3 regions of the Dechloromonas sp. A34 genome follow, and region 3 is predicted to be linked to each of the others. Evidence: predicted binding sites of a transcription regulator. Region 3 holds the regulator's gene; each other region holds the start of a gene.

Region 1 (6,713 bases), 1.6 Mb from region 3:
ATGCTCGACGGTGGCGTGCCTGATCTCGAGCTGGGCGCCATCATTCTCGGGCTGCGGGTCAAGGGCGAGTCGCTCGATGAAATGCTCGGCTTTCTGAGCGCCGTCGATGAGCGCACCAACCGGCTCGACATGCCGCACGGCAGGGTCCGGCCGGTGGTCTTGCCAAGCTACAACGGCGCCCGCAAGGAAGCCAATCTGACGCCGCTGTTGGCGCTTCTGCTCCAGCGTTTCGGCGTCCCGGTGCTGGTTCATGGCCTACTCGAAGGTTTCGGCCGGATCACCACCGGCCTGATTTTCCGCGAACTCGGCATCATGCCGCTGACGTCGAGTACCCAAGCCCAGATCACGCTGGAAGAAAAAGGGCTGGCCTTCCTGCCCCTGACCGCACTCTGCCCGGGTATCCACAACCTGCTCGGCTTGCGCAGCCGTCTGGGCGTGCGTAATAGCGCGCACAGCCTGGTCAAGCTGATCAATCCCTTCGATGGCGATGCCGTCCTGGTCGCGCCGGCGACCCACCCCGAGTTCATCGAACTGATGCGCAACCTCCTGCTCAATCGCGGCCAGCGTGCAGTGCTGCTGCGCGGCACCGAAGGCGAGCCCTTCGCCAACCCCAAGCGCCGGCCGCGCCTCGAGTACGTGCATGACGGCGTGGTCGATGTCCTGTTCGAAGCCGAGCACGAAAGCCTGCGCACCCTGCCCAATCTGCCGGAGGCCAACGATGCGGCGAGTACCGCCAAGTGGATCCGGCGCATCCTCGACAAGCAGCTGCCGCTGCCCAAACCGATCGCCAACCAGCTTGCCTGCTGCCTCTACGCCAGCGGCTATGCCGAAGATTTCAACCAGGCCAAGGCCATTGTCGCTGTCGAAGCCACCGGGCTGCTGATGGGCGGCAACTGAAACGAAATTTGCACCGCCTTGGTTATGGATGCCCGGATTTGGTGCGCTCAAGCCACCCTTGGTAGCATCGAATCAATAAAAATCAGATAGTTAAGTTGCTGGCACGCCAATTGCACTAGGTAAGCCAGTACAGCGAATCAACCGCCAACGGAGGCGGTTCGATGGCAACGATGTCATGCGCTGAAGTCAGATTTTGCACCCCAGGGTGCGCGCAACGTTGGAGCCAAAAATGAGCAAACCTCGTCTCGTCCTGATCGGCAACGGCATGGCCGGTGTCCGTACCGTCGAAGAACTGCTGAAGATCAAGCCGGATCACTACGACATCACGATCTTCGGCGCCGAACCCCACCCGAACTACAACCGCATCCTGCTTTCCCCGGTCCTCGCTGGCGAAATGACCATTTCCGAAATCGTCCTCAACGAACTGGAGTGGTACAAGGAAAAGGGCATCAAGCTGCATACCGGCAAACAGATCGCCAAGATCGACCGCGTCAAGCGCAAGGTCATCGCCGATGATGGCACCGAGGAAGAATACGACCGCCTGCTGATCGCCACCGGATCGACCCCCTTCATGCTGCCGATTCCCGGCAACGACCTGCCTGGCGTCATCGGTTACCGCGACATTAAGGACACCGACGAAATGATTGAAGCCGCCCGCCTGCACAAGCACGCGGTGGTGATCGGCGGCGGCCTGCTCGGCCTCGAAGCCGCCAACGGCCTCAAGCTGCGCGGTATGGACGTTACCGTCGTGCATCTCGGCCCCTGGCTGCTCGAACGCCAGTTGGACGAAGTGGCCGGCAAGATGCTGCAGAAGTCGCTGGAAGACAAGGGCCTGAAATTCCTGCTCCAGAAACAGACCGAAATGCTGGTCCAGGGCGAGAGCGGCCGTGTCGCCGCCGTGCGTTTCAAGGACGGCATGCAGATTCCGGCCGACCTCGTCGTCATGGCCGCCGGCATCCGCCCCAACTACGCGCTGGCCGAATCTTCCGGCATCTACTGCAACCGCGGCATCGTGGTCAACGACACCATGCAGACCTACGACCCCAAGGTCTATGCGGTCGGCGAATGCGTCAGCCATCGCGGCATCGCCTACGGCCTGGTCGCGCCACTCTTCGAGCAGGCCAAGGTCGCCGCCAACCACCTGGCCAACTACGGCATCGGCCGCTACACCGGCTCGGTGACCTCGACCAAGCTCAAGGTCACCGGCATCGACCTCTTCTCGGCCGGCAACTACATGGGCGGCGAGGGCACCGAGGAAATCCTGCTTAACGACCCGCACGGCGGCGTCTACAAGAAGCTGGTGATCAAGGACAACAAGCTGGTCGGCGGCGTCATGTACGGCGACACGGCCGACGGCCCGTGGTACTTCCAGCTCTTGAAGGACGGCCGCGACATCCACGATATCCGCGACCAGCTGATCTTCGGCCAGTCCCTGGTCGGCGACGTCGGCCATGCCGGCAACAGCAAGGCCGCGCTGATGGCCGACAGCGCCGAAGTCTGCGGCTGCAACGGCGTCTCCAAAGGCTCCATCGTCAAGGCGATCAAGGAAAAAGGCCTCTTCACACTGGACGAGGTCAAGAAGCACACCAAGGCGGCCTCCTCCTGCGGTTCCTGTTCCGGCCTGGTCGAGCAGATCCTCGCCTCGACCATCGGCGGCGCCTACACCCCGGCCGCTTCCGACAAGAAGCCGGTCTGCGCCTGCACCGAGCAGTCGCACAAGCAGGTCCGCGAAGCCATCCGCGACCAGCACCTGATCAACAAGGAAGCCGTCTTCAAGGCGCTCGAATGGAAGACCCCGAACGGCTGCGACAAGTGCCGGCCGGCGGTGAACTACTACCTGATCTCGACCTGGCCGCATGAAGCCAAGGACGATCCGCAGTCGCGCTTCATCAACGAACGCGCCCACGCCAACATCCAGAAGGACGGCACCTACTCGGTCGTGCCGCGCATGTGGGGCGGCCTGACCAACCCCAAGGAACTGCGCGCCATCGCCGATGCCGCCGAGAAGTACAACGTGCCGACGGTGAAAGTCACCGGCGGTCAGCGTATCGACCTGCTCGGCGTCAAGAAGGAAGACCTGCCGGCCATGTGGGCCGACCTCAACGCCGCCGGCATGGTTTCCGGCCACGCCTACGGCAAGTCGATCCGCACCGTGAAGACCTGCGTCGGCATGGAACACTGCCGCTTCGGCACGCAGCTGGCGATGTCGATGGGCGTCAAGCTGGAAAAGATGCTGTTCGACATGTACGCCCCGCACAAGGTCAAGCTCGCCGTCTCCGGTTGCCCGCGCAACTGCGCCGAAGCCGGCATCAAGGACGTCGGCATCATCGGCGTCGATTCCGGCTACGAGATCTACATTGCCGGCAACGGCGGCATCAAGACCGAGGTCGCCCAGTTCCTGTGCAAGGTGACCTCGGACGAGGACGTCATGGAGTATTCCGGCGCCTTCCTGCAGCTTTACCGTCTCGAAGGCTGGTATCTGGAGCGCACTTGCCACTGGCTGGAACGCGTCGGCATGGATTACGTCAAGGGCAAGATCGTCGAGGACGAAGAGGGCCGCAAGGCGCTCTACGCCGCGCTGCTCGATTCGCTGAAGGACGCCAAGGATCCCTGGGCCACCTCGCGCGAGCCGCAGGCGATCAAGCAGTTCGAGCCGATCTCGATCTAAGACACGAATTCAAGGAACCCAAAATGAGCGACTGGAAACTGATCTGCAAACTCGAAGACATCCCCCAACTCGGCTCGCGCGTCGTCCGCCGGGCCACGGGGGGCGACATCGCGGTCTTCCGCAATGCCGAGGATGAAGTCTTCGCCCTGCACGACAAGTGTCCGCACAAGAGCGGGCCGCTGTCGCAGGGCATCGTCCATGGCCGCAAGGTCACCTGCCCGCTGCACGGTTGGAACATCGGCCTCGAGGACGGCCATGCCGTCGCGCCGGACGTCGGCTCCTGCAGCAAGTTCGAAGTGAAAGTGGAGGGCGGCGAGGTCTTCCTCTCGGTCTGAGCGGTGTTCTTTTAACACAAGCAAAGATAGGTCGGACGACCCAACGGGCGTCCGGCATTTCCATGGGTGGAGGCCGCTTCCATGGCTTCAGAGTGGGTAGGGACGTCAGGCAACATCATGACGACGATGCCCGGCAGCCGGGCCGGGGTATTTTCTGTGCGCAAGCGTACCGAAGGGATGGTCGGCGGCGGGTAGTCTGGAATTGTCCCAAGCCCCAAGGAGAAACAGATGGACACAGCCACCTTCAGCCCAACACCGGAAAACGCCCAGCCCACCTGGAAATGCGAGGACTACAAAGGCAAGCAAATGCATGTCTGCACGCAACGCCGCATCCATGACAACGCAAGCCTAGCCGGACACGGCGAGCAATGGACCTTCAGGGTCAAGATAACCGACCAGAGCAACAACCCGATACCCTACAAGAGCGCCAGCGCCACGTCGGACCCCGAACTCTTCTACACCACGCAAGCCATTGCAGAAGACATGGGCTCCCTGAGAGGCCGCGAATTGATTGACGGGGTGTGAAAGCCCTTACTCCGGAATTTCGGCCTCGACCAGTTGCGCCAGCAATACCAGCGACTCCTGCCAGCCCAGATAACAGGCCTCGGCCGGAACGACCTCCGGGATGCCCCGCTGCACGATGTTCAATTCCACGCCGCAAAAAACCGGCCGGATCGAAATCGTCGTCTCCATTTCCCCCGGCAGGTTGGGGTCGTCGAAGGAGTCCGTGTGGCGGATGCGCTCGTTGGGCACCAGCTCCAGATACTTCCCGCCAAAAGAATGGCTGTGGCCGGTCGAAAAGTTGGTGAATGACATCTTGTAAGTCCCGCCCACGGTGGCATCCAGATGATGAACCTTGCCCGTGAAACCATGCGGCGGCAGCCATTTCACCATGGCCTCGGCATCGAGAAATGCCCGATAAACCCGGTCGGGCGTCGCCCGCAGCACTCGATGTAAGGTGACAGTATTGGTGGCCATAAGCATTACCCCTTTCGCTGTTCGGTTTGAAGTGGCGTCAATTGAGCCGGCAGAGCCGGCCGATCATTCTCTTGGGCGTCTGGTGGCGGCTAAGGTTCAAGGGGGTTTGTGCTGTCTTTTGGAATGCTGAAAGCATGGGGCATTTGGCGACCTGAACTGACACAGCGATGTTCGCCAATGCAATGACGCAGATAGCTAGAACCGTGAGTGCAAATGGCGAGGCCAATCTGTATGCCTAACGACGAAGGTCAGCGGCAGGCGGACAGCACAGCTGGCCGACTGTCCGCTGGAGCGGATTGTTAGGGCCGGGGGCTACTACGTTCAGCAAGGCGAAATACCTCCATACCAATTTCCCGCAACTCTAAGACCCGTTCTGCTTGACTCTCGGCATAGCCCATTTGATGACTTTGCAGACAATTCACTGCTTCGTAGGCTAATAAGAGAAATTGGACAAAAAAGTCCCCCATGTTGCGAAAGAGTACCTTCGGCAGCATGGGCTGTTCTTTGCGGATTTTCAGCTGATGGTTGTCTATCAGGTGGCCCATGGAGTGTTCGCTGAACGAGCTATGCGACGCGTGGCTGTTCAGGTGCTCTCGAAACTCCTGAAAAGGTCCGGAAATGAGTCGGGCTATTTTCCCGGCGGACGGGAGTTTATTAGCTAATGCCTGCTGTACGCGGCTCGGGTCCAACCGAAAATAGGTAAGTAATTCATGGAACTCAATAAACGGCCTCATCAAAGCACCCGCTTCTTGCCCTAGGCCGTCCAAGATCAGACCATAAATACCAAGAGCATGGTTGCGGGCTTTTGTTAGGGACAGACCGCAAACACGGCAGAATTCGTCGCTTGCTGCCTTGTTGTCAAAGAGTTCTATGCATTCATCGATTACGACAAACAAGTCTTCGATTGCCTTGGCCTGTGGAGCGAATTCCCTGACGAGCAGTTGTAGTGCGCTATTTCTTGTGGCCCAGAGTTCCATTGGTAGGTCCTAACTAGTAGTAGACGACAAAATGTCGCCTAATTCGGCGACATGTCCGATAAGCTGGACTACAGGACAGTTGGAGTTGATTGTGCTGCAATGCTTCTGGTTGAATTGCTGCATGTTTTTCCTTGTGTTCTTGCGACAAACTGGACATGTTCGTTTTGTCGGTGCTAGTCAGTTTTCGCGGCGGCTATTAGCTCGATAGCATACTCCTGGCGCGCCTGACGGCGGGTGGCCTCGCCCCTTGCCGACAAACGCCGCCGCACCAGAAATGCTGCACCGCAATGGCGTGGCATGCCTTGTTTTGGTGCGAATTCACGCTGGCGTTCGAGCTGGAACGTCAATAAATCAAGGTCTTGCCGTCCTGGCGCGCAGCTTGCTATGTAAGGTCATCACAGCGATTTATCCGCCAACGGGGGCGGTTCCATGACAACGACGTCATGCGCTGAAACAGGCAACCCCCCCTTAACGACCGTTGCGACGGTCCACCCGGAAAATCGACCACCATGGACAAGAAATCCTTCCTGCAGGCCGGCCATACGCCGACGCTGCTCGCTGCCTTCCTTTATTTCGACCTCGCCTTCATGGTCTGGGTCATCCTCGGCCCGCTCGGGGTCGGCATCGCCAAGGACCTCGGCCTGTCGCATGCCGAGAAGGGCATGATGGTTGCCACCCCGGTGCTGGCCGGCGCGCTGCTGCGCATCATCATGGGCATCCTGGTCGACCGCCTGTCGCCGAAGAAGGCGGCGATCATCGGTCAGGTCATCGTGATTGCCGCCATGGCCTACGCCTGGCAGGTCGGCGTCCATTCCTACGCTGAAGTGCTGATCCTCGGCCTCTTCCTCGGCGTCGCCG
Region 2 (6,713 bases), 1.2 Mb from region 3:
CGGATCACCTTTCAGCGCCCCGGCGCGCCCCATACCTGGACGGCCTCGACGTAGTACCCGGGCTGAGCCGGATGCGGCAGCAGCACCTGGTACTCGGCATAGACCCGGCCGTCCGCGAACAGCGTCACCGTGCCGTAGCGGGCCTTGCCGCGCCAGGTGCCGACCAGGCTGCGCTCTCCCGAATAGGGATCGACCTCGTCGGCAAAGCGGGCCTCGGCCCAGACCGGCTCGGCGCCGATCGTCAGGCCGAGTTTTTCCACCTGCCGGCGGATAGCCGCGCAGACTTCGAGACCGAGGACCGGGTCCGGAGCAGCCGGACCGCTGGCGTTCGGCATCGGCCCGGACTCAGGTGGCGAGCGGCGCGTAGCTGTAGCAGGTCTTCGGGCAGACGCGACCACAGGCACCGCAGCCAATGCAGTCGTTGATGTCCTTGATGGTCATCTTGGCAGCGGCGCTTTCGTCCTCGTCGTCATCGGCATCGGAATCGATCAGGTCGAGCACGTCGCGCGGACAGACCTTGAAGCAGCGGCCGCAGCCGATGCATTTTTCCTGATTGATCGCGGTGACGAACTCGGGAACCCAGGTGGCGCCGCCACGGGTAAGTGCAGTGTAGGAACTCATGATTCAACCTTTCTGAATGGCTGCCAGCTTGGCATTGGCTTCCGCCCAGGCCTTGCAGGCGTCGTACGTGGATTGGGCAAGGCCCGGGATTTCGAGATAGCCGGCGGGCAAACGATCCTCGACCAGATCGTGCATTTGCGATGCCCACTCGGACGAGATGCGTTTGAGCTTTTTCACTTCCTTGTCCAAGTTTTTGATTTCTTCCTCGGTCAAGTTAACCTCCTGTTGCGACAAAGTTCGACGATGAAAACCTGGTTCAGAGTCCGGCGACTTCGGGGTATTGCCCGATGCGCTCGAGGGCGATGCCAAGCAGCTTGTCGGCCTCGTCCTTCATCTTGGAGAGGCTGGCAAAACCGAAGCGATGCACGTCGCGCAGCGTCTTCTCGACGGCGACCAGCTTGCCGACGGTGATGATCGAGCGGCCGAAACCTTCGTGGGTCAGATGGACCAGCGGCACGGCGAGCAGCTTGCATTCCTTCTCGATCAGCACGGCGATGGCGTTGTAGAAGGCCTTGACGCGGGAAATCGTTTCGTCGTCCGGATCGCCGATCAGCGGGATGGTCGCCTTGCGCTCCTTGGTCATGATGTAGGGATCGAGGATCTTTTCGACCGTCCAGCCGGTGTAGGTGCCGTAGGTGTCCAGGGCGCGCATCTGGCGAGCCATTTCCTTGACGAAGTCGGTTTCGAAGATGGGATCAGCGCTCATGGTGAAACTCCTGTTGTGAAACATGTGATTGGTTTGATACGGGAATCAGTTGCGGGGCCGGCATTAGGCCGGGAATGAGGCCGATGGCGACGCGGACGATGGCCAGGGCGCTAAGGAAGCCGGCGATGGCACCGAGCGCCGTGGCGCCGTCGCTGCCATCTAGCAGCGAGCCGAGCCAGGCGCCGAAGATCATGGCGAAAGCCGGGAAGAGGTAGCCGAGCACGGCAGATAAACTCAGACGGTTGGCCGGTAGAGCGATCATCACCGTGTCGCCGGCCATGATGTCGCCGCTGACCGGCAGCGTGAGCAGGGTCGCCGGGCGGCCATTCGCCATCTTGCCGATGCCGCAACTGCCGCCCTGCCCGCAGGACGAGCAGCCGGCGGTTTCCATGGCGACAATGGCCTGGCCACCCTCCACCCGCTGGACGATGCCGCGGTGTTCGATCATTGATGTACTCATCCCTGCCACCCTTCCTCTTCCATGTTGGCGAAACGGTCCTCGGCCTTGGCCTTGGTCTGCGCCGCGATCGCCCGGTCGATCCAGGCGACGCCGCCGTCGGTCATGGCTTTCGAGATTTCGGCGAGCAGATCGTCGACGGCATCGACCTCGTTGATGCGGATCGGCTGGATGCCCTTGGCCATCAGCTTCTTGATCGCCGAGGCGCCGATCGCCATGACATAGACGGCGGCACAGCCTTCGAGGAAATCGACCTTGGCGATCAGCTTGTCCTCGTTGCCATCCATGGCCTCTTCGGCGAACTCTCCAACACCGACCAGGGTCGCCTTGTCCGGCGTCACTTCGTAGATGGCGAAGCCCTCGGCGGCGCCGAAGTGCTGATTGACGCGCAGGCGGTCGGTGGAAGCGAAGGCAACCTTGATCACGGCAGCGGGCTCCTGCTTAATGGACCAGACCAACTGCAGACGACGAGATGACATGTTGTTCACCGGGGCGAGTGTCTGCCCAGTAGCTTGATCGATAGGGTTCGGGTTCATGGTGTTGCCCCAGCATCAGGTTGGCGAGATCGAAAAGGGCTTGCCGCGTGCCGCGGTAGCCCACCCAGGTGCGGGCATAACCGCCCACGTGGTCGTACTGCGGAAAGCCGGCGCGCAGCAGCGGCAGGCCGAGACGGTGCGCCGTGTCGACGGCGTGGGAATTGGCGATGACCAGTTGGGCACCGGCCGCCCGCGCCTCTTTTTCCATGTCCTCGAGATCGCCGACGATGACCTTCTCGATCGGCAGCGTCGCCAGGCTTTCGTGCTTGGCTGGACTGACCGCGCTGACGATCTCGGCGCCCATGCTGGTCAGGAAACGGACTTGCATGCCGAGCAGGTCGGGATCAGCGGCCAGCGCGATGCGGGCGAAGCCGATCATGAAATGGCTGTCGACCATGGCGTCCTGCAACTGGGCGCGGTGACGTTCGATCTTTTCCGGTACCGGCTTGGCGGAAATCTCGGCCAGGGCCTGGGTGAAGGCGTCGCAGTCGTCGAGGCCCATGAGGCCGTCGAAACGGTAGTCGGGCACGCCGGTGCGCGCTTTCAGAATATTGGCCGCCTTGGCCAGCGAGGGGCCGACGACCAGCGTCGCAACCGACTCGCCCATGCTTTCGATTTCGACGCGCGGCGTGCCGCCGATGGTCAGCGAAGATGTCTCGGCCTCGACCAGGTGGCCGTCCAGCGAATCGCCGATGTCGGGCACGACGACCGGGCGCAGGCCGAAAGCCTCGATCCAGTCCTTGATCGCCTCGATGTCGCCCGGCGTCAGCATCGCCGAGGCCAGCACATTGACCTGCTTCGGCCGCTTGCCGACGCAGGCGCTTTCCGGCACCAGCGTCTGGATCAGCGACTCGATGGCCAGGGCGTAGCCGCTTTCCAGACAGCCGACGTAATCCGGCGTATTGACCGGGACCACGGCGACATGCTCGAACTCGGGATGGGCGGCGCGGAATTCCTTGACCGCGCGCAGGATGTCGGTGCCCTGCGTTTCCGAGAGCCCGGTGGTGACCAGGCCGATGATCTCCGGCTTGCTCTTGTCGGACAGCGTGCGCAGCGCCTCGATGATGTTCTCGTCGGCGCCCATGATGGTCGATACCTGATCCATGGCCGTCGTCTGCAGCGGGATCGGCTCGCGGAAATGGCGCACGAAGAAGACCTTGCCGAAGGCCGTGCAGCCCTGCGAGCCGTGCATCAGCGGCAGGCTGCGGTTGAGGCCGAGAAAGGCCAGCGAGGCGCCAATCGGCTGGCTGACCTTCAGCGGATTGACCGCCAGCGCCTTCTTGGATTGGATGATTTCAGCCATTTGGACATCGCCCCGTTGAGATTGGGTATCTCTTAGCAAGGAGCGCGCCAATAAACTACTTATTTAAAAACAATGGCTTGTAATAATTATCCGATGTAGGAAACGCAACAAATACGTTTCAAAGACGCCGCAGCCGGCGATCAGGATATTTCTGAACCCGGGTGCTTACGCCCGGCGGTCGACATCGAGCCGCGTCTTCTGTCGCCGGTCATGGTGCGAAGGATCGCGCAGTTTGTGCCCACCGATGATCAGTACGGGCACCATCAACAACAGCAGAAAGATGACGGCGCCGAGTAACAGACGGTTATCGAGGATGGCATCGAGCACGGGTTTCTCCTGTCGTCCGAGGACTGTTGCCAACGGCCGTTGGACAGGAGGCGGAGGCATTCGGTTCTGCCCCCATCAGCGTTGGCCGCGTAGACCTTCTCAATGGCCCTTGGGCTCGGCGAGGCGATGAAAGGCTTCGTGTACGTCGAAAAATGCAGCATCAATGTCCGTCGGGCTCGCCTGGCATTGCTTCTTCAGGGCAGCCATGGCCTGCAGCAGCGACTTCGGATCGCCGCTGCGGATGTCGCCAGCCAGACGTTCCAGTTCGTTCGTTTTAGCGCAGACGTTCTGCGAGCGCTCCTTGCCTGGCCGGGCGTGCCACAGCGGGGCGAGCACAGCATGCAAGGCATCGACATCCTTGGCAAAAGCGTGGTGGTGCCGATGATTGTCGTGCTGTTCGGCGGCGAGCGCACCGCCTGCCAACAGTGCGGCAACGATCAGGGAGATCGAGTTCGTGATTTTCCGGGGCATTTGAGTTCCTTGTCGTTAGCGTGTCTCCTGATCGGTCGGAGACTTCAGGCCGCCATTCTAGTGGCTATTTTTTTGCCGATGCCAGGTAGGCCGAACGGATGCTTTCCATCCGCTGCCGGTTAACCCCGAAATCCTCACGCCCGAGGCGGCTGGCACTACGCACCTCGATCACCCCGGCCGCCGGATTGACCCAGAATTCGAGGTCATCGACAAAGCGCAGCCATGGCGTCCGGGCCTCGGCGTAGAGGTAATCGGGCTGCTGCCTGACCAGACTGATCCCGGGCATCGTCGACAGAACCTTGACCAAGGCCTGCATCGAGGCCGTTGCGTTGCCATCGAGGAATTCCAGTGGAGCGATCTGCGCGTAGTCAAGCTGCGGGTGCGCGGGGTAAAGCATGGCCTGACTGCTGACGCTGTTGCGCGAGTTCGCCGGCGCCTTCAGGCGGCCTCCGCTCACGCCGAGATCGTTCGGCGACCGCCCGGCGAATAAGCCGACCTGGGCGCCGACCAGGGCGATCGCGATCAGGCCGAGAACGGCATAGATGATGATCTTGATGAGACCAGCAATATTTATATTACTCACTCAGTGGGTGCTCGCGGTGAATGCCTGGTCATGCACCTGCCCGGGAGGTAGCGGCAACAGCCCGGCGACTAATGACGATGCCGCCAATGCCGATGCCCGCCCCGGTGATGACCACGGTCATAACCGTAATAATAGCCTGCTGAGCGGTACGGACGGACGAAGGGCGGCGGTGCGTAAACCACCGGCGGCGGTGCGTAGTAGGCCGGCGGCCCGTAGCGGACGGGTGGCGCGTAGTAGACGGGTGGCGGCGCAACGTAGGCCGGGTAGCCGAACTGGACGTTCACGCCGACGCGCGGCTCGTGGGCATGGGCACCGGAAACCAGGCCGGCGGAGAGCACCAGGCCAAGCAGAGCGATGCGAAGAGTTTTCATGACTGCCTCCTTGACGATAAACCCAACCCAGGCGGATTGCGTATACCGATAAGAACGCATGAAGCGGCAGCAGGTTTCGCCCTGAAACATATCGAAACAAAACGCCGGCGCCAGCGCGCCTCTACCCTGCCCCTTGCATCAAGACTAAAACGTGCCCGCCAAGATCACGCCGTCAGCACGGCCCCCGAAATCGCCGCGGTCGCCCACGGCGCCGGCTTCCTGACTGCCGCCCAGACCGGGCTTTCCATCGACAGGGCGAGCTGGCGTGCCAGTTCGACCATGCCGCTGTAACCTGCATAGCCGAATTCGCGTTCCTGGTTGATGTCGAGGAAGGGAATCCGTGCCTTGAGCGCCGTGTAGAGATTGCGCCCGCCGGCGATCAGGATGTCGGCCTTGTACTCGTGATAGGTCGACAACAGTGCCTTCGGGCTGCCGTCGTCGATCATCTTGGTGTCCTCGCCCATCAGTTCGCGGATACGCGCCTTGTCTTCCTCGGTCGACTTCTTGGTGCCGGTGGCAACCACCTTCATGCCCAGATCCTGCAGCGCCGAGACAATGGACCACGACTTGACGCCACCGGTGTAGAGCAGCACGCGCTTGTCCTTGAGGCGAAGGCGCCAGGCATCAAGCTCTGCATTCGACTTGGCCTCCTCGCGGGCGATCACCACCTCGGTGCGCGCCATCAGGTCCGGATCGCCGATCAGTTTGGCGAAATCGCGCAGCGCATTGGAAACGTCGGCGACGCCGTAGAAGCTGCCTTCGAAGAACGGGATACCGAAATCATCCTGCATCTTGCGCGCCACGTTGAGCAGCGCCTTGGCGCAAACCACCATGTTCACCTTGGCGCGGTGCATGGTCTGCACTTCGTGGAAACGCGAGTCGCCGGACAGCGTGCACAGGATGCGCAGGCCGAGTTCATCGAACAGCGGCGCAACATTCCAGAATTCGCCGGCGATGTTGTATTCGCCGATCAGATTGACATCGTAGGTCGGCAGACCGTCGGCGCGCGGTGTCGCGGGTGCCGGTTCGGCGGTGCCGATGACGTGCTTGAACATCGCCTCGCCGGCCAGCCGGTTGCCGAGATTCTTGGTGCCGTAGAAGCCGGCGGCATCGACCGGCACTACCGGCACACCCCAGCGTTGGGCAGCGTCCCGGCAGACCGCTTCGATGTCGTCGCCGATCAGCGCGGTGACGCAGGTGTTGTAAATGAAGACTGCCTTCGGCGCATAGCTGTCGATGGCCTGCTTGATCGCATGGAACAGTCGCTTTTCGCTGCGCCCCATGACGACATCGGTTTCCGAGAGGTCGGTGGTCATGCCGATCTTGTACAGCGTGACG
Region 3 (6,713 bases):
GAGGAGTTCGTTGGCCACCACCACACCGGAAAACGACTCCGGCAGGAGATCCAGCCACTCGACCCGGGGTAGCAGATGCGGTACGGCCCGGGCGATGGTGTCGCGCTGCCGTTGCCGCAGATCGGCCGACAGATCGAGGATGAAATAGCGCTCGGGCAGGGCCTGCAGCCGCTCCAATTCGAGCAGCAGGTCGGCGGCCAACCGTCCGGACCCGGCACCGACTTCGAGCACGACCGGCACGGAAGCCGCCATCACCTGGCTGACCTGGCGAGCCAGGGCTTGCCCGAACAGCCCGGTCATTTCTGGCGAAGTCACGAAGTCGCCGGCCGCTCCGAACTTCCGTGCTCCGGCTGCGTAGTAGCCAAGCGCCGGCGCGTAGAGGACTTGTTCCATGAAGCGCGCGAAGGAAATCCAGCCGCCACCGGCGACGATTTCCTCGACGATGGCCTGTTGCAAATGCTGGCTATGAGCCAGTGCATCGGGATCGGGTAGCGGCAGATTGTTCATGGGACCTCGCTAAAACGCGGATTTTAGCGGCCAATGCACGTGGCTGGCGGTGGCCTGTACGATTTTTTCGCCACAGCGCCGGCGGACCGGCTGGTAAGTGCCTGCGAAACCCGCGCCCGGAACTGGCAGGTGGCCGGAATCGTCGGCGGAATCGATGCACCGGAACGTGAAATCCGCACGCTTTCCCGCCATCTAAAGCTTATTGCAGGCGGAGTCTCAGGGTACACTGATCGGTCTCCAGATTGACCGCGACCGGCCGGGTTCTGCTATCTCCCCTCGGTCACTGCATAGCCTGTCCCATGACCACCTCCAATACCCTGCAAAAACTCCGCAAGTTCCTTGAAAGCCGAACCGGCAAGGCCATCGGCGACTACAAGATGATTGAGGATGGCGACACCGTCCTCGTTTGCTGCTCCGGCGGCAAGGATTCCTACACCCTGTTGGCCATGCTGATGGCACTCCAGCAACGGGCGCCCGTCAAATTCCGCTTGATCGCGATGAATCTCGATCAGAAGCAGCCCGGATTCCCAGCTGACGTACTGCCGGCCTATTTTGAATCGCTCGGCATCGAGCATCGCATTGTCGCGGTCGATACCTATTCCGTGGTCAAGGAAAAGATTCCCGAAGGCAAGACCACCTGCTCGCTGTGTTCCCGGTTGCGCCGCGGCATCATCTACCGGACGGCCAAGGAACTGGGCGCCAACAAAATCGCCCTAGGCCATCACCGGGACGACATGGTGCATACCCTGTTCCTGAACATGCTGTTCGGCGGCAAGCTTAAAGCCATGCCCCCCAAACTGGTCACCGACGACCGCGCCCATGTCGTCATCCGCCCGCTAGCCTACTGCGCCGAGAAAGACATCGCCAAGTTCGCTCGCGGCATGGAATTTCCGATTATCCCGTGCAACCTCTGCGGCTCGCAGGAAAATCTCCAGCGCCAGAAGATCAAGGAAATGATGCAGGACTGGGACAAGCGTTTCCCAGGTCGCACCGAGTCCGTATTCACCGCCATGCAAAACATCGTCCCCTCGCATCTGGCGGACAATGCCATGTTCGATTTCCAGGGCTTGACCCTCGATACCTGGGTCGAGGAGGGCGATATCGCCTTCGATGCGCCGGAAATGCCGATCAGCGGCACAATTCCGTTAAGTCTTTCGGCATAATGCGGAAGCCCGGCTACTCATCATATAATCCGACTTAACAATAACTTACACTCCTGCGCCGTCGATGACTGCCTCGCAACACAAACTGGTCGTGATGTTTGCCGATGTTTCCGGAAGCGCCGGCCTGTTTGAGCGTCTCGGCGATACCGAGGCGATACATGCGGTCGAACGCTGCATCAAACGCATGAAACGTTCGATCGACGGTTATCGCGGCCGCACCGCCCAGGTCGTCGGCGACGAACTGCTCGCTGTTTTCGGAACGGCCGAGGACGCCTGTCAGGCGGCTATCGACATGCAGCAGCGGATCGCCGATTTGCCACCGGTCTCGGGCCTCAAGCTGACTATCCGGATCGGTCTCCATATCGGCCAGGTCACGGAAGATGGGGACAAGTTCACCGGCGAGGTCGTCACCAATGCCGCCCGTATTGCCGGCATCGCCCGCCGCGACCAGATCCTTGCCAGCTCTGCGCTGACCGCCGAATTGCCGGAATCCGGTATCGTTTCGGTTCGTCCGATGCCCGAGTTGGGCAGCATTCCAGAAAATGGAAACTCGCTGAATCTGCTCCAGATTCACTGGACCACCCACGAAGTCGGCGGCCAACCCCATTCGGCCTTCGGGCCAGCATCGCACCCGCCACCGGTTGAGCGTCTCTGCGTCCGCTATCACGGCAAAGCCTTCCTGCTCGACGAAAAAACCCCGGCGCTCTCCCTGGGCCGCGATCTCGGCAACAAGCTGGTGATCGAGGACCGCAAGGCCTCCCGCCAGCACGCCCGTATCGAGAAACGGGCCGACGGTTATTTTCTCGTCGACACCAGCACCAACGGCTGCTTTGTCACCATCTCGGGACGCCAGGAAGTCATGGTCCGGCGTCACGAATTAGCGCTTGAAAGCAGCGGCCGAATCTGCTTCGGCGGTTCGGGTAACGACCCGAGCACCGACGGCGCCGACTTCGAACACTTGTAGTAACTGGAAAACGGCCATCCGCGGATGGCCGGCCGGCAGCGGTGCTATCGCCGCCCGATTATTCGTCGTCCAGCATCATGCGCTGCTGGCGGTCCATGAAATCCTGCATGCTGTCGATGCCGCGTAATTGCAGAATGGTATTGCGCACTGCAGCCTCCAGCAGAACGGCCAGATTGCGGCCGGCAGCGACCGGAATTACGACCTTGCGAATCGGCACGCCGAGCACTTCCTGGGTCTGGGCATCGAGCGGTAAACGGGGTGCATCGCCTGCAGCAACCGTCTTCTGCAAATGGACGATCAGTTTCAGCCGCATTTTTCGGCGCGAAGCAGTTTCACCAAAGATGGTACGGATATTGAGCAGCCCGAGACCGCGTACCTCGAGGAAATCCCGCAACATGCCGGGACACCGGCCATCAATCGTCGCTGGTGCTATGCGCGCCATTTCGACGACATCATCAGCCACCAGGCCATGGCCGCGGGAGATCAGTTCAAGGGCAAGCTCGGATTTGCCGACGCCGGAATCGCCGGTGATCAGAACGCCCATGCCCAGCACATCCATGAAGACGCCATGTAGGTTGACGGTGTCTGCCAGGCGAGCCGAGAGGTAGATGCGCAGCAGGTCGATCACCGCCGAGCAAGGCTTGGGCGAGAGAATCAGGGGGGTACCGGACTGCGTACACGCATCCGTCACCAGATCGGGAGGAACCAGTCCGTCGGCAACGATGACCGCGGGTGGCTGGGCGCTGAGCAAGTCGGTGAACATCTGGCCGAAACGCCGCTCACCGATGCGCTCAGCCCACTCGTACTCGGCAAAGCCAAGGACTTGCAGGCGCTCGGGATGAATGATGTTGATATGGCCGACAACATCTGCCCCGTAATTGTTCGAAAGCTTGATCTCGATCCGGCGTTCGGTCTGTTGGCCGATCACCCAGCTCAACAGCAGCTTTTCGCGGTTATCGTCGTAGAGCTGGGTCAGACTGATATGGCGCACGAGCGTTGATCAGGACTGAAAGAGCGCGACGACGGACGCCGGGTCCGGGGCGGCCTGCAGTGCATCGCGGAAGGCGCGATCGGCAAAACGCTGGGCCAGCTCGGAGAGAATCTGAAGATGCTCTTCGGTGGCCTGTTCGGGCACCAGAAGGACAAAGAGCAGATTGACCGGGCGGCCATCGGGTGAATCGAAAGGGACCGGAGTCGCCAGGCGCAGGAAGGCACCGGCCGCATTTTTCAGACCCTTGATCCGGCCATGAGGAATGGCAATGCCCTGACCAAGTCCGGTCGAGCCGAGTTTCTCACGGGCAAACAGGCTGTCGAATATAACCGAGCGCGCCAAGCCGAGATGCGACTCGAAGAGCTGGCCGGCCTGTTCAAAGACCCGTTTCTTGCTGCTGGCCTCAAAGTCGAGAAGCACCTGCGAGGCCGACAGAATGTTGCTTAGAGGGTTCATAAGGGGAAGGGGTAAAGCAAGGGGCCGCAGCTACAGCGCTGCGGCCGATCGGCGCTTATTCAGCAACGTCGAGCGCAGGCTTTTCACCGCGATGGTGATCCTGCACTTTTTGCTTGTATTTGAGAACCTGGCGATCCAGCTTGTCGAACATGGCGTCGATGGCGGCATAGAGATCGTCGCCGGATTCTTCGACATGCATGTCCTTGCCGGGCACATGGACGGTAACTTCGGCCTTCTGTTTGAGTTTCTCGACAGACAGGACGACGCTCACACCGGTTACCTTGTCAAAATGGCGAACCACGGGATCCAGCTTGTTTTCCACGTACTCGCGCAAGGCGGGGGTAACTTCGATGTGGTGACCAGCGATCTGCAGATTCATGTTTTCTCCTCTCTCTACAGGGTCTTGCGTAAATTGACCGGCGGGATGTTGAGCGACTCGCGGTATTTGGCTACCGTGCGTCGGGCGACAACGATTCCCTGCTGGCCTAGTATTTCGGATAATTGACTATCCGACAAGGGCTTCTTGCCGTCCTCGGCTCCGATCAACTGCTTGATCAGAGCGCGGATGGCGGTGGCGGAACAAGCTCCGCCGGTGTCGGTAGCAACATGGCTACCGAAGAAGTATTTCAGCTCAAAAATGCCCCGCGGCGTCGCCATGTATTTCTGGCTGGTGACGCGGGAGACGGTCGATTCATGCAGGCCGAGAATGTCGGCGATTTCGCGCAACACCAGCGGCCGCATGGCGACTTCGCCATGCTCGAAAAACTGGCGCTGGCGATCGACGATGGCCTGGGTTACGCGGTGGATGGTCTCGAAGCGCTGCTGGACGTTCTTGATCAACCAGCGGGCCTCCTGCAACTGGCCGGTCAGGTTGCCATTGCCCCGGCGCTGGCGGGAGAGTATCTCGGCATACAGGCGGTTGATGCGCAGGCGGGGATAGGCATCCGGATTGATGTAGGCCGTCCACTTGTTCTTGAGCTTTTTGACGATGACGTCAGGCGTAATGTAGCGCGCCTCGACCTGGGCAAAACCGGCCCCCGGCCGCGGATTCAGACGAGTGATCAGAGCGTGCGCCGCGCGCAGCGCCTCGTCGTCGCAGCCGGTCAGGCGGCGAATCTTGACGAAATCCCGGGCGGCCAGCAACTCGAGGTGCTTTTCGACGATGGCCAGGGCCAACGGCTGTTCGGCACAGGGCTGCAGGGCCTTGAGTTGCAGGGCCAGGCATTCCTGCGGGCTGCGCGCGCCAATCCCGGTCGGATCGAAGTGCTGGATATGATGCAGGGCGATTTCGAGCTCTTCGAGCTCGATCTCGTATTCCGGCGGCAGAGTTTCAAGAAGTTCCAGCAAGGAAGCCGACAGGTAGCCGTCATCGTCGAGGGCTTCGATCAGGAAGCGGACCAGGGCACGATCGCGCTCGGTCAGCTGGGTCATGCCCAGTTGCCAGCCGAGATGATCGCGCAGGCTGATGGTGCCGGCATGAATGTCCTGGGCATCGCTATCGTCGTCCTCGTCGCGCCCGGCACCGGTAAAGGTCCCAGCATCCGAGCTCCAGCGATCGTCGTCGACATCGGAGGGGGCTGATGGCACATCCATTTCACGGTCGTCGCGGGCATCGCGCTCTTCGCGTTCGACCTTCTGTTCGCGCTCACCTTCGCTGGTCTGCGGCGAGTCGAACTGCTGAGCCGCGGTAAAGGTCTCGCTGCCACCGTCGTCGTCGCGCTCCAGCATCGGATTTTCGAGCAGATAGCGTTCGATTTCCTGCTGCATTTCCACCGTCGACAGCTGTAGCAGCTTGATCGACTGCTGCAACTGGGGGGTCAGCGCCAGATGCTGGGATAGTTTGAGTTGGAGGGCAGGTTTCATCGGTTGGGATAGGGGCGCTGCTTAACGGTCAGAGCTTGAAATGCTCGCCGAGATAAACCTTGCGGACGCTTTCATTCTCCACGATTTCGTTCGGCCGTCCAGCGGCGAGTACGCGGCCAGCGTTAATAATGTACGCATGGTCGCAAATACCGAGGGTCTCGCGGACGTTGTGGTCAGTGATCAGCACACCGATACCGCGCTCCTTGAGGAAGCGGATGATTTTCTGAATTTCCAGGACGGCGATCGGGTCGACGCCGGCAAAGGGTTCGTCGAGCAGAATGAAGCGAGGATTGGTGGCCAGCGCCCGGGCGATTTCGACCCGCCGCCGCTCACCGCCGGAGAGTGCGGCGGCGTTGACGTGGCGGACATGGCCGATATGCAGTTCGCCGAGCAGACCCTCGAGGCGGTCATTGACTTCCTCTTCGGGCAACTTGAGCAGTTCGAGGATGGCCCGGATGTTTTCCTCGACATTGAGCTTGCGGAAGACCGAGGCCTCCTGCGGCAAGTAGGAAAGACCCTGCCTGGCCCGGCTGTGCATCGGCAGATGGGTCAGCCGGGCATCGTCGATATAGACCTCGCCGCCATCGGCCGGCACCAGGCCGACAATCATGTAGAAGCAGGTGGTTTTGCCGGCCCCGTTCGGTCCGAGCAGGCCGACAACCTCGCCGGCGGCGACCTCGAACGAAACGTCCTCGACCACGGTGCGCGCCTTGTAGCGCTTTTTCAGGTTATGGGCCGAGAGCTTGGAGATCGGGGCGTTCATTGGCTG

What was found. Region 3 encodes sigma-54, which starts transcription at its own class of promoters, with help from an activator protein. Its sites were predicted from a motif close to TGGCACGCTTNCTGCTNA; they were not measured.
Region 1: a site for sigma-54 is predicted at 997-1,014, ahead of nirB (nitrite reductase large subunit NirB). Genes of this name have one in related genera too.
Region 2: a site for sigma-54 is predicted at 3,656-3,673, ahead of nifN (nitrogenase iron-molybdenum cofactor biosynthesis protein NifN). Genes of this name have one in related genera too.

Annotation. Positions count from the first base shown of each region.
Region 1 covers NZ_CP102486.1:1,595,328-1,602,040, forward strand. Annotated here, with positions in the region: gene ybiB (DNA-binding protein YbiB) at 1-897, shown strand, start outside; gene nirB (nitrite reductase large subunit NirB) at 1,127-3,565, shown strand; gene nirD (nitrite reductase small subunit NirD) at 3,589-3,900, shown strand; gene NQE15_RS08080 (hypothetical protein) at 4,129-4,425, shown strand; gene NQE15_RS08085 (SRPBCC family protein) at 4,432-4,878, opposite strand; gene NQE15_RS08090 (hypothetical protein) at 5,178-5,855, opposite strand; partial or broken gene NQE15_RS23830 (nitrate/nitrite transporter) at 6,365-6,713, shown strand, end outside.
Region 2 covers NZ_CP102486.1:3,471,086-3,477,798, forward strand. Annotated here, with positions in the region: gene NQE15_RS17310 (hypothetical protein) at 12-398, opposite strand; gene fdxB (ferredoxin III, nif-specific) at 346-621, opposite strand; gene NQE15_RS17320 (CCE_0567 family metalloprotein) at 625-834, opposite strand; gene NQE15_RS17325 (NifX-associated nitrogen fixation protein) at 878-1,327, opposite strand; gene NQE15_RS17330 (SoxR reducing system RseC family protein) at 1,317-1,775, opposite strand; gene NQE15_RS17335 (NifB/NifX family molybdenum-iron cluster-binding protein) at 1,784-2,263, opposite strand; gene nifN (nitrogenase iron-molybdenum cofactor biosynthesis protein NifN) at 2,226-3,623, opposite strand; gene NQE15_RS17345 (hypothetical protein) at 3,789-3,950, opposite strand; gene NQE15_RS17350 (hypothetical protein) at 4,050-4,421, opposite strand; gene NQE15_RS17355 (DUF1499 domain-containing protein) at 4,486-5,004, opposite strand; gene NQE15_RS17360 (hypothetical protein) at 5,073-5,375, opposite strand; gene nifE (nitrogenase iron-molybdenum cofactor biosynthesis protein NifE) at 5,540-6,713, opposite strand, start outside.
Region 3 covers NZ_CP102486.1:4,708,690-4,715,402, forward strand. Annotated here, with positions in the region: gene NQE15_RS23450 (class I SAM-dependent methyltransferase) at 1-507, opposite strand, end outside; gene ttcA (tRNA 2-thiocytidine(32) synthetase TtcA) at 807-1,670, shown strand; gene NQE15_RS23460 (adenylate/guanylate cyclase domain-containing protein) at 1,735-2,634, shown strand; gene hprK (HPr(Ser) kinase/phosphatase) at 2,693-3,625, opposite strand; gene ptsN (PTS IIA-like nitrogen regulatory protein PtsN) at 3,635-4,081, opposite strand; gene hpf (ribosome hibernation-promoting factor, HPF/YfiA family) at 4,137-4,460, opposite strand; gene NQE15_RS23480 (RNA polymerase factor sigma-54) at 4,475-5,944, opposite strand; gene lptB (LPS export ABC transporter ATP-binding protein) at 5,973-6,707, opposite strand; gene recX (recombination regulator RecX) at 6,704-6,713, opposite strand, start outside.